Regions from separate parts of the Arthrobacter sp. MDT2-3 genome, predicted to be linked through region 2. Evidence: predicted binding sites of a transcription regulator. Region 2 holds the regulator's gene; the other holds the start of a gene.
What was found. The regulator LexA, encoded in region 2, represses DNA repair genes until DNA is damaged. The targets are predictions, from matches to a motif close to TCGAACANNTGTTCGA.
Positions count from the first base shown of each region.

Region 1: the regulator LexA is predicted to act here: its motif matches at 2,812-2,827, upstream of AC5RUQ_RS18990 (DUF6504 family protein).

Region 1 is NZ_JBNHFS010000008.1:26,211-32,150, reverse strand. Features, by position in the region: gene AC5RUQ_RS19020 (lipoate--protein ligase family protein) at 1-254, shown strand, start outside; gene AC5RUQ_RS19015 (mycoredoxin) at 375-632, opposite strand; gene AC5RUQ_RS19010 (SOS response-associated peptidase) at 761-1,522, shown strand; gene AC5RUQ_RS19005 (VOC family protein) at 1,561-1,983, opposite strand; gene AC5RUQ_RS19000 (chorismate mutase) at 2,003-2,323, shown strand; gene AC5RUQ_RS18995 (hypothetical protein) at 2,342-2,731, opposite strand; gene AC5RUQ_RS18990 (DUF6504 family protein) at 2,864-3,202, shown strand; gene AC5RUQ_RS18985 (DNA polymerase III subunit alpha) at 3,199-5,940, shown strand, end outside.
Region 2 is NZ_JBNHFS010000003.1:33,430-39,369, reverse strand. Features, by position in the region: gene AC5RUQ_RS10245 (ATP-dependent DNA helicase) at 1-1,246, shown strand, start outside; gene lexA (transcriptional repressor LexA) at 1,251-1,985, opposite strand; gene AC5RUQ_RS10235 (LysM peptidoglycan-binding domain-containing protein) at 2,356-2,715, shown strand; gene AC5RUQ_RS10230 (histidinol-phosphate transaminase) at 2,884-4,002, shown strand; gene hisB (imidazoleglycerol-phosphate dehydratase HisB) at 4,063-4,689, shown strand; gene hisH (imidazole glycerol phosphate synthase subunit HisH) at 4,686-5,453, shown strand; gene AC5RUQ_RS10215 (hypothetical protein) at 5,454-5,612, shown strand; gene priA (bifunctional 1-(5-phosphoribosyl)-5-((5-phosphoribosylamino)methylideneamino)imidazole-4-carboxamide isomerase/phosphoribosylanthranilate isomerase PriA) at 5,680-5,940, shown strand, end outside.

The DNA of each region.
Region 1 (5,940 bases), on a different contig from region 2:
GCACTGCCCAGCGCGTGGTGGCAGGAGGCTGGCTATTCAGCTCCGTCATCGTAGTGGAAAACTCCGCCCCCATCCGCAAGGTCCTCACCGACAGTTACGCAGCATTGGGGCTGGAGTGGGACCCCGCCACGGCCGGAGCCGTCAATGATCTAGTGCCGGGAGTGGACGTCGCAGCGGTGGAGGACGCGCTGCTGGCAACCTATGCGGGCCATGCCACCCTCACGAGCGCTGCCTTCAGCAGCCTGGGGGCATGACCGGGCGGGTATGGCAGGTACACAAAACGGGACCAGCACCGAAATGCTGGTCCCGTTCTGGTTATCACACGCCTCCGACGGCGGGTGCCTGGGCTGCCGGCCCTTTGGCCGGCTTCCCGGCTACGCTGCGAGGCGGTTCTTGACCTCGGCAGCGGAAGGGTTGGTAGCCGCGGTGCCGTCCGGGAACAGGACCGTGGGCACCGTGCGGTTGCCGCCGTTCAGCTGCTCCACCAGTTCTGCCGTACCGTCCACTTCCTCGATGTTGATCTCGGTGTAGCCTATGCCCTGCGCGTCCAGCTGCTTCTTCAGCCGGTTGCAGTAGCCGCACCAGGTGGTGGAAAACATGGTGATGGTGCCGGTTTCGGGGGTGAAGTCCACGGATTTCTCCTACGTGTCGCTTACGGGTTCATTCCTGACAACGGTAACGTGCAGTCCGCTATTCCCGGCAACTGCGCCCCTGGCCGCCCCCGGATGACAGCTCCTGCCGCCGATGGCATGCTGGAGCCATGTGTGGACGCTATGTGATGGCACGTGCCGTGGGGGACCTCCTGGCTGAGTTCGACGCCGAGCTTGAGGAGGAGGTGGCCATCCCGCCGTCGTGGAATGTCGCGCCAACTGATGACGTTCCCATCGTCCTGGAGCGGCTGATCGATGAGGGCCCGGAGCGCAAGCAGGTGCGCCAGCTGCACGTGGCGCGGTGGGGACTGGTTCCCTCCTGGGCGAAGGACCCGGGTATCGGCTCGCGGATGATCAACGCCCGGAGTGAATCGGTGCTGGAGAAGCCCGCGTTCCGGAAGGCCATCCAGTCACGCCGGTGCGCTGTGCCCGCAGACGGTTACTACGAATGGAAGCAGGGACCGGGGAAAGGGAAGCAGCCCTACTACGTACATCCGGGCGAGGGCCGTGGCCTGGTTTTTGCCGGGCTCTATGAGTGGTGGAAGGATCCGGCCTGGCCGGCGGGGGAGCCCGGCGGCTGGATGCTGTCCACGTCAATCCTGACGACTGACACCCCACCACCCGGCAGCGAATCAACTGTCTTCGGCAAGCTGACCGCACTGCATGACCGCGTGCCGCTGCCGATGGACAAGTCCACGATGCAGGCCTGGCTCGACCCGGAGGCCGACGACGCCGCGGGGCTGGTTGACCTGGTGCGGTCGCGGGTCAAGGACGTGGCTTCGGACTGGCACGTGGATTCAGTGGGAAGGGACGTGGGCAACGTCCGCAACAACGGCCCTGAACTGATCCGCCCGGTGGAAGCACTTTTCTAGGCGTTACCCATAGCAGCCCGGATGGCTTTGCCGGCGGGCTAAACGGTGACCGACCCGGCGTCATCCACCGTCCACGTGGGGTTGTACGCCACTTCCCAGCGGAAGCCGTCCGGGTCTGCGAAGTAGCCGCTATAGCCGCCCCACGGCTGGGTGATGGGCTCGGCGATGATGTCCGCTCCCGCTGCGGCAGCTTCTGCCATGACCCGGTCAACGTCTCCTGTGCTGGGGAGGTTGTGGCTGAGCGTGATGCAGGGGACGGGGCCCGGCGCGCCGACACCGGCGTCAGCTTGCATCTGGCGGACGTCCCACAGGGACAGCACCAGGCCATGGTTCACCTGGATGAACACCACGTCCCCCGGAAACTCGCGCTTGACGGGCCAGCCAAGGCCGTCCACATAGAAGGAGCGGGACGCCGGGACGCTGCGGACGCCCAGTGAAATGAAGTCGACTCTGGGTTGCATGGTTCGATACTGTCAGAGGATGGCAACAATTCAAGGGAACGATAGAGACGCCCTGGCCGACAAGGAACAGCTCGCTGCCGTCCGGGTTGCCGTTGACGAGGTGGATGACCAGATTGTCACCCTCATTGCACGCCGGGAGCGGCTGATCCGGATCGCCGGAACGCTCAAGGGCGACGACGCCGAGGTCCGTGCGCCTGGCCGCGTGGAGCGGGTCATCGAGCACGTCCGCTCCGCCGCTGAGAAGAAGGCCATCGATCCGGACATCGTGGAGTCCACCTACCGGGCCATGATCTCAGGGTTCATCGAACTCGAACTCCGGGTCCACAAAGAGAACAGCTGAGCGGTTTCTGCCCAGCTGTTAAAGGTTTTCCTCCACCGGAACTCCGGACTGGAATTCCCGGCCGTCCGCTTCGCTGAAGCCGGTCATCACGTGCCCTTTGCCGAGTCCGTTGATTGCTGCGAGCGGGAAGTGGCCGGTGATGGTGTTGCCGGAATGGGTCACGCCTGAAAGATCGTAGTTCTCTTCCGTGCTCTGTTCGTGGTTAAACGAGAAAAAGGCGATTGCCTCCCCGTTCATGAATTCAATGCCCAGCCGCCGCTGCGAGGAGTAGTCCGGGGTGGCAGCCACAAGCCCCACCACGTAGGCACCGGAACCGGGGATGTTGCCGTCGATGTCGAAGGTGGCCACGAGTGTGGAGTCCTGGGCTTTGATGCTGACCTGCTTGAGGAGTGCGTCATGGGTGCTCATGGACCAATCCTGCTCCCTGCCGATCGGTCCGTCCACCCCCGCCTAGGATTTGTCCTGCCGCTGGCTTAGACTGGAAGCATTCGAACACATATTCGAATTCTTCTTGTTTCTTTGGCCTGTCGGGAGGTTCCCATGGCGATGTTCAGCGAATCCGTGGTTGTTGCCTGCAACCCTGACGGCCAGCCCGTGAGCCTTCAATGGGCAGGACGGTCCTATTCCGTCTGCGCTGAACCGGTGCGCTGGTACGAACGCCGCCAGTGGTGGGCGGAAGAAAGCCGTGCCCCGCTGGGGAGCGGGCCCGGGCTTGTTGACCACGAAATTTGGCGGGTCCAGGTGCTCCCGTCCGCTGCAGGTTCCGGCACGGCCAAGGAGCAGGACGAGGCGCTCACCCTTGACCTCACCCGCCATATCCGCAGCGGCCGCTGGCGGCTCCTGCGCATCCACGACGCCTTGCGCCCACGAACAGCATGAGTTTCACCCATCTCCACGTCTCCACCGCATTCAGTGCCCACTATGGCGTTTCCTGGCCTGATGAACTGGCGCAGGCTGCTGCTGCCGACGGCGCAACCGCGCTCGCCTGCACTGACCGCGACGGCCTGTACGGAACCATCAAGCACCTCAAGGCGTGCATGGCCGCAGGTATTGATCCCATCGTCGGGGTGGACCTGGCGGTGTATGACGACGATGGCGATCACCGCACCCAGCTGGCCGGCCGCGTGGTGGTGCTCGCCCGCGGCAACAACAACGGGGCTGGGTACCGTGCTTTGTGCCGGCTGGTGTCAGATGCCCATGCCCGCACCTCGGGAAAATCCGGCGGAACCATTCCAGTGGCAGTGACCAGGGCAGAGCTTGCCTCCCGCACTCTGGACCCCCAGACCCTCAAACCAGTGCTGATGGTGCTCCTTGGGCCGGACTCCGACGTCGGGCGTGCAATGGGCGGCCGCCGGTACCTGCGCCCGCGGACCCTTTTCAAACAATGGCTCGAGGCCATGCCCCGCGGAACAGTGGTGGCCGAGATCGTTTCCCAGCTCAGCGCACCGGGGGCGCCCCTGAGCACCTCGCATGCCGTCCGGATGCTCAAGCTCGCGGCGGAGCACAACGTTCCGGCAATCCTCAGCAACGCCGTCAGGTACTGCGCGGAGGACGGCGCCGCCACCGCTGACGTGCTGGATTCAGCACGGACCCTGAAATCGCTGCCGGAACTGGCCCAGGAACCACTGCTGCAGCCCAACGGCCAGGGCTGGTTGAAGTCCGCCGCCCACATGCTGCAACTGGGCAAGGAAATCATCGCGGCAGCGGGTTACGGTGCCCAGGACCTTAAACAGCTCATGGCGCAGACCGAGGCGCTCGCCGATCTCTGCAGGATAAACCCCGAAACCGACATGGGCTGGAAGCAGCCAGTGGTGCCGGAGGCTTCTGTCATCGGGATCAGCCAGGACCCGCACGTTGAACTGGTGCAGCGCTGCGAGGCGGGAATCGGGCGGCGGTTCCCGGGAATCCACGGCAGCCGGGAAAAGGAAATGCGGAAACGCCTTGACCATGAACTGGGGATCATCCGGAACCTGGGCTTCTCCTCCTACTTCCTCACCGTCGCCGAAGTTTCACGCATGATCCAGGACATGGGGGTAAGGGCAGCGGCCCGCGGGTCGGGAGCTTCCAGCCTGGTGAACTACCTGATCGATGTCAGCCAGGTAAACCCTCTGCAGCATGACCTGATCTTCGAGCGCTTCCTGTCCCGGGATCGCGCCACCCTGCCGGATATCGATATCGATGTCGAAAGCGCCGAACGGCACAACGTCTACCGGCGCATCTTCGAGCGCTTCGGCGCGGAGCGGGTCACGCTGATGAGCATGCAGAACGGTTACCGGGCAAGAGGTGCAGTGCGGGATGCCGGCATGGCATTGGGAATGGATGATGGCGACATTGGGGACATCGCCAAACAGCTATGGCGGTTTTCCGCCCGGAAGTTCCGCGAGGCGCTGCAGGAAAAGCCGGAACTGAGGGAGTTTGCCGGCCGGGTGGAGCAGCGGGAGACCCACGGCAACCAGCAGCTGGACCTGCTGGTGGACCTGACGGAACGCCTTGACCGGCTGCCGCGGCATATTTCAATGCATCCCTGTGGTGTGATCCTGGGGGACGCAACCCTGCTGGACAGGACACCCGTCCAGCCCAGCGGCCTGGGGCTGCCCATGAGCCAGTTCGACAAACACGATATGGACCCCATGGGCATGCTCAAGCTGGATGTCCTGGGCGTCAGGATGCAAAGCGCCATGGCGTTCGCAGTCCGGGAAATCATCCGGATCCATCCCTCAAAACAGGAAGTGGTGGCTGCCGGGGCCCATCCTGCCGGGCAGGACGGAACCGGCCCGGATTACATTGCAGAAAACGGGCAGATAGACCTCAACGCCATACCGCTGGATGATGAACCCACCTTTGAACTCATCAGGAGCACGTACACCCTCGGTTGCTTCCAGATCGAGTCTCCCGGGCAGCGCGAGCTGATCGGCAAAATGGCGCCGCGGGAGTTCAACGACCTCATCATCGACATTTCGCTTTTCCGCCCCGGGCCCATGAAGTCGGACATGGTCCGGCCCTTCCTGGAACACCGGCACGGTTTCGCCCCCGAGGTGTACCCCCACCCGGACCTGAAACCTGTGCTGGCGGAAACCCATGGGGTGACCGTTTTCCATGAGCAGATCCTAAAAACGTTCAACGTGATGACCGGCTGCGGCCTGGCCCGGGCAGACGAATTCCGGCGTGCACTGGGCAATGAAGTGCTGGAGTTGGGTGTTGAGGAGTTCTTCCGCAGGGAAGCCCGGAAGAAAGGCTATTCGCCGGAGGTAGTGGACAACGTCTGGGGGACCCTGAAGGCTTTTGGCAGCTTCGGCTTCTGCAAGGCCCACGGTGCGGCTTTCGCCGTGCCCACCTACCAGTCGGCCTGGTTGAAGGCGCACCATCCCGAAGCCTTCCTGGCCGGACTCTGGGAACACGATCCCGGCATGTACCCCAAAAGATTGCTGGTGGCCGAAGCCAGGAGGCTGGGCATTCCCATCCTTCCCCTGGATATCAACCGCAGCAAGGGCGAATACAGGGTGGAGCGGGTCCGGCAGGGGCCCGATGCGGGAAAACTGGGAATCAGGCTGAGCCTGAACGGTATCTATGGGCTGTCTGCCACAGAATTGAAGAGGATTGTGGCAGGCCAGCCTTAT
Region 2 (5,940 bases):
GGACAGGGTCACGGGCGCCGTCTCGGGGCAGCTGTCGGTGGCCATGGTCCACGCAGCTGCCGCCGGCGCCCGAAAGCACACTGCCATCACGGTCGATGCGCTCAACGCCGCTGCCGCGAACCTTGAAGTTGCCCTGGCGGGAGTTCCCAACGGGTTGCTCCCCAACGGACTGAACGATGAGCAGCTGGACTGCGTGGACCAGCTGCGCGAGGCCTGCCGTGCTGCCTTGTCCGACTCCAAGGGGGACAGCAGTACAACGGCCGACGGCGGGCGGCAGCTCGCGCGCTCCCGGCTGATGCTCATCCTGGAACTCTGCGAACGGCTCCTTGCCGCGCGGGAGAACCGGGAAGTGGTGTGGTTTTCCCGCGCCAGCTCCTTCGACCCCCAGCAGGGATATTCCCAACCGGACGAGACTGCACCCGCGCTGATCAATATTGCCCCGCTATCCGTCGCCGGACGACTGCGGGAGGGGTTGTTCGCGGGGCACACAGTTGTCCTCACCTCCGCAACCCTGGCCATCGGATCCGCGTTTGAGCCCGCAGCTGGTGGCCTGGGGCTGGTGGGCGAGGGTGCGCCGAGCTGGACCGGCGTTGACGTTGGCTCGCCCTTTGACTACCCGAAGCAGGGAATCCTGTACGTGGCCGGGCACCTGCCCAAGCCTGGCCGGGGGGCGTCCCCTGAAGCACTGGAAGAACTGGAGGCCCTGATCCGGGCTTCCAATGGTGGTGCGCTCTGCCTGTTTTCGTCCCGGCGGGCGGCAGAAGAAGCGGCCGACGCGCTCCGGCCAAAGCTGGACATGACCATCCTGTGCCAAGGTGACTCCACCATGACGGCACTGGTGAAACAGTTTGCCGACGAACCCGATACCTGCCTGTTCGGCACCATGTCCCTTTGGCAGGGCGTTGACGTTCCGGGCGGGTCATGCCGCCTCGTGGTCATCGACCGGATTCCCTTTCCCCGGCCCGACGATCCGCTGATGACGGCGCGGTCCCGGGCGGTGGCGCAGGCCGGAGGCAACGGCTTTATGTCCGTTTCTGCCACCCACGCCGCTATCCGGCTCGCTCAGGGAGCGGGACGGCTCATCCGGTCAACGGGGGACAAGGGTGTGGTGGCGGTGCTGGACTCCAGGCTGGCCACCGAACGGTACGCAGGCTTCCTCCGGGGTGCCCTGCCGCCGTTCTGGTCCACAACGGACAGGAAGACAGCCATTGCGGCGCTGGAACGGCTGGCGGGGGAGAACGCCTGAAAGGCTAGAGGGAGCGCAGCACCGAAACAACCTTGCCCATGATGGTGGCATGGTCGCCCAGGATGGGTTCGTACTGCGTGTTCTGCGGCAGCAGCCAGGTGTGGCCGTCGCGCTGGCGGAAGGTTTTCACCGTGGCCTCGTCGTCCAGCAGTGCTGCGACGATGTCTCCGTTGGCTGCGTCCGCCTGGCGGCGGACCACCACCCAGTCACCGTCGCAGATGGCGGCGTCCACCATGGAATCGCCGGCAACCTTGAGCATAAAGAGTTCCCCCTGGCCCACCAGCTGGCGGGGGAGCGCCAGGACGTCCTCCACCACCTGGTCCGCCAGGATTGGACCACCGGCAGCGATCCGGCCTACGAGGGGAACCATGGCAGTGTCCATGGCGGTGGGAAGCGCGGTGACGCTGCCGGTGCCGGCAGGCAGGAGCGCAGCCGGCTCGGCTGTCTGCTTGGGCGAACCCCCGTCCAAGGTGAGTGGCATCAGCACCTCCATGGCGCGCGGCCGCTTCGGGTCACGCCGGAGGTAGCCCAGCTTCTCCAGCTGCGAAAGCTGGTGCGTGACACTGGAGAGGCTCGCGAGGCCTACCGTGTCCCCGATTTCGCGCATTGACGGCGGATAACCGTTGTCATTCACTGAGCGCTGGATGGTCTCGAGGATTTTCTTCTGCCGCGGCGTCAGGCCTTTGGCGGTCTTCTTCGGTTGGGAGGTTGCCCTGCCCCCGGCGGCTGCTGCTGCCATATTCGCCAATGCCTTTCGGTTGCCCCGGGCTCTTCTTGGCCCGGACCTGAAGTTCACGCCGTCATTGTCAGACCCTGCTGATCAACTGTCGAGGTGGTAGTTCCTGTCTTCAAAGCTAGGCCAGCCACATTGCTTTTTCAAACATTTGTTCTAGCGAGTCTCGACATTATTCGTTGATAGGTGCTAAAACAGGAGAAGCAAAGTTCGAATATGTGTTCTATTCGGAGCGTAGCCATTCGAAGACCCAGACCAGCGGGTCTCGGGTAGCGCGGGTCCGGAGCGGAACGTCGGGCAGCACAGTAAAGGTCCAGGAGGGCTATTCATGTCAGCTACATCTGCTTCGCAGGATTCAATTTCGGTGCATCACCTCATGTCCGGGCGGGACAAGCCGCAGGCTGCTCGTCCTCCTGCACCGCTTCCGCCCCTGCGTCTGACGCGGCGCGGAAAGATCGTCCTGATCGGCATCCCCCTGGTGCTGCTTGCCGCCTTGCTGCTCTCCCTGGCGGGCTTCTTCAACTCGCCCGCCAAGGCCTCGGACTCGCCGGCGGACCTGGCTGTGACACCAACCGTCACCGTCACCGTGCAGCCGGGTGAGTCCCTGTGGGCCATTGCAGGAAGCGTTGCACCGGAGCGGGACGCGCGGGACGTTGTGGCAGACATTGTGCAGCTCAACAATCTGACTGCCGGCGCGGTCCTCCCGGGGCAGCAGCTGTTCGTCCCCACCCGGTAGCCGCACGAAGCCTGGAGACGCCGCCCTGGGACTGGAAGCGTCGCCCGGAAAGCGGGCAGGAGTAGCAGCGGGAAAGCCCCTGCAAAGGCTTCGCGGCAGCGGCACGCTGAGCGCGAACAGGAGCCCGTCACATTTTCCGGGGCCCGGCGCTGGCACTAAACTGTTCAGGTGAATGACCAGCTAGAGCGCCTCAACCGGCTACCCCTCCGCAGCAACCTCCGTGGGCTTACTCCCTACGGCGCGCCCCAGCTGGATGTCCCCATCCTCCTCAACGTCAACGAGAACACCCACGGTGTGCCGCAGGACGTTCGTGCGGCCATCAGCGCAGCAGTAACAGAGGCTGCCGCCGGACTCAACCGCTACCCGGACAGGGAGTTCAGTGAGTTGCGGAAGGCCCTGGCGGAATATCTGGGCCACGGGCTGGATGAGTCGAATGTTTGGGCGGCCAACGGCTCCAACGAAGTCCTCCAGCAGATTCTCCAGGCATTCGGCGGCCCCGGCCGCACGGCGCTGGGCTTCCCGCCCACGTACTCCATGTACCCCCTGCTGGCCAGCGGCACGGACACCGAATACATCGTGGGCGAACGGGCTGACGGCTACGGCCTCAGCGCAGAGTCCGCGGCGCTCCAAGTGAAGGAGCTGCAACCCAACATTGTGTTTCTCTGCTCGCCGAACAACCCCACCGGAACCGGCCTGGGGCTCGACGTGGTGGAGGCAGTGTATGAGGCCGGCGAAGCAAGCCAGACCATCGTCATTGTTGATGAGGCCTACCACGAGTTCGCACACGACGGTACGCCCAGCGCCCTGACCCTCCTGCCGGGAAGGGAGCGGCTGATCGTCTCACGGACCATGAGCAAGGCCTTTGCGCTGGCCGGAGCTCGGTTGGGTTACATGGCGGCCGCTCCGGAGGTCACGGATGCACTGCGTCTGGTGCGCCTGCCGTACCACCTCTCCGCCGTAACCCAGGCGACTGCCCTCGCAGCACTCCAGCACCGTGAGGCGCTGCTGGCCGATGTTGAAGACATCAAGAAGCAGCGCGACCGGATCGTGGCTGAACTGATCCGGATGGGCCTCAAGCCCGCTGCTTCCGATTCCAACTTTGTGTTCTTTGGCGGCCTGGAGAACCCCCACGAGGTATGGCAGGAGCTGCTCGACGCCGGTGTCCTGATCCGTGACGTCGGGATTCCAGGCCACCTTCGGGTGACCGCAGGCACTGAGACGGAAACCACAGCGTTCCTCACCTCCCTGGAAAGCATCCTTGCCGGCCAGCGCACGCTTCATGCCTAGACTTGAAGTACCGGCGCTGGACGCCCTGAACCACTCCTTCTCCCCAAAGGACACCTGACCATGAGTTCCACCGGATCCAATGCGGCCGTGGCCCGGACCGCGCGCATGGAGCGTGCCACGAGTGAATCCTCCGTGCTCGTGGAGATCAACCTTGACGGTACCGGCATTTCGGACATCGACACCTCGGTGCCCTTTTACGACCACATGCTGACAGCGCTCTGCAAGCACTCGCTGATCGACCTGACAGTAAAAGCCACCGGAGATATCCACATCGATGTCCACCACACCGTGGAAGACGTTGCCATCACCTTCGGCGAGGTGCTCCGCACCGCCCTGGGAAACAAGGCCGGGATCCGCCGCTTCGGTGAGGCCACCGTTCCACTGGACGAGGCACTGGCCCACGCCGTCGTTGACGTGTCCGGCCGTCCCTACCTCGTCCACGGCGGTGAGCCCGCAGGCCAGGAATACCACCTGATCGGTGGACACTTCACCGGCTCGCTCACCCGCCACGTCTTTGAAGCGATCACCCTGCACGCAGGGATCTGCCTCCACATGAACGTCATCGCCGGGCGCGACCCGCACCACATCGTTGAGGCCCAGTTCAAAGCCTTCGCCCGTGCCCTTCGCGCCGCTGTGGAATCCGATCCGCGTGTTGAAGGCATCCCCTCCACCAAGGGCGCACTGTGAGCGGCCAGGTGCTGCGGGACGGCGCCATCATCGATCCCTCAGCGGCACAGAAGCTGCCCTCGCCCGAGGGCAAACCCACGGTAACCGTGCTCGACTATGGCTCCGGGAACGTCCGCTCGGCAGTCCGCGCCCTCGAACGCGCCGGGGCAGAGGTGATCCTCAGCTCCAAGCCTGAGGACGTTCTGAACGCCGATGGCCTGGTGGTTCCCGGCGTCGGCGCCTTTGAAACCGTTATGCGCGAGCTCAAGGCCGTGGACGGCATCCGCCTCATCGGCCGGCGCGTCGCCGGCGGCCGCCCCGTCCTAGGTATTTGCGTGGGCCTTCAGGTGCTCTTCGAGGCCGGCGTGGAACACGGTACGGAAGCTGAAGGCATCGGTGAGTGGCCCGGCAAGGTGGAACTCCTGCCGGCGGAAGTCGTTCCGCACATGGGCTGGAACACAGTGAAGGTGCCCGAAGGGTCAAAGCTCTTCGCCGGCGTCGAAGGCGAGCGGTTCTACTTTGTGCACTCCTACGGCGTGCAGGAGTGGAGTTTCGACGTTGTCCAGCCGCGGATGGCGGCGCCCCTCGTCACCTGGTCCGAGCACGGTGCCCCCTTCATCGCCGCCGTCGAAAACGGCCCGTTGTGCGCCACACAGTTCCACCCGGAAAAGTCCGGCGACGCCGGCGCCCGGCTCCTGCGCAACTGGGTGGAAGCTCTCCGCAAACCTTCCGTGGCAGGTAAACCGGGCGAAACCGGCGAAACGCCTGAAAACAGCGATTCCTGAATGTGGTCCGTTATCCTGATGGGCCTCGCCGGCCTGCTGATCGGCGGTGCCCTGTCCTTCCGGCAGCAGCATAAGCCGCTCTGGACGCAGGTCTCGTTCTACGTCCTGGCGGGCATGGCGCTGCTCGCCGCTTACCTGCTGACGCTGCCCGCCAACTAGCTGCTGCTCAACCAACGGCCGGCGGGCTGTCCGCCGCACCTCCTGCCCCCTAACACTGAGGATTACGATGAACTCCGCTACCGACCTGCCGGTACTTGAACTGCTTCCCGCCGTCGACGTGGTCAACGGCCAGGCCGTCCGGCTGGTCCAGGGTGAGGCGGGCAGCGAAACCAGCTACGGGACCCCGCTGGAAGCGGCCCTGAACTGGCAGCAGCAGGGTGCGGAGTGGGTCCACCTGGTGGACCTGGATGCGGCCTTTGGCCGTGGCTCCAACGCAGAGCTCCTCCGGGAAGTTGTCGGCCGGCTGGACATCAAGGTTGAACTCTCC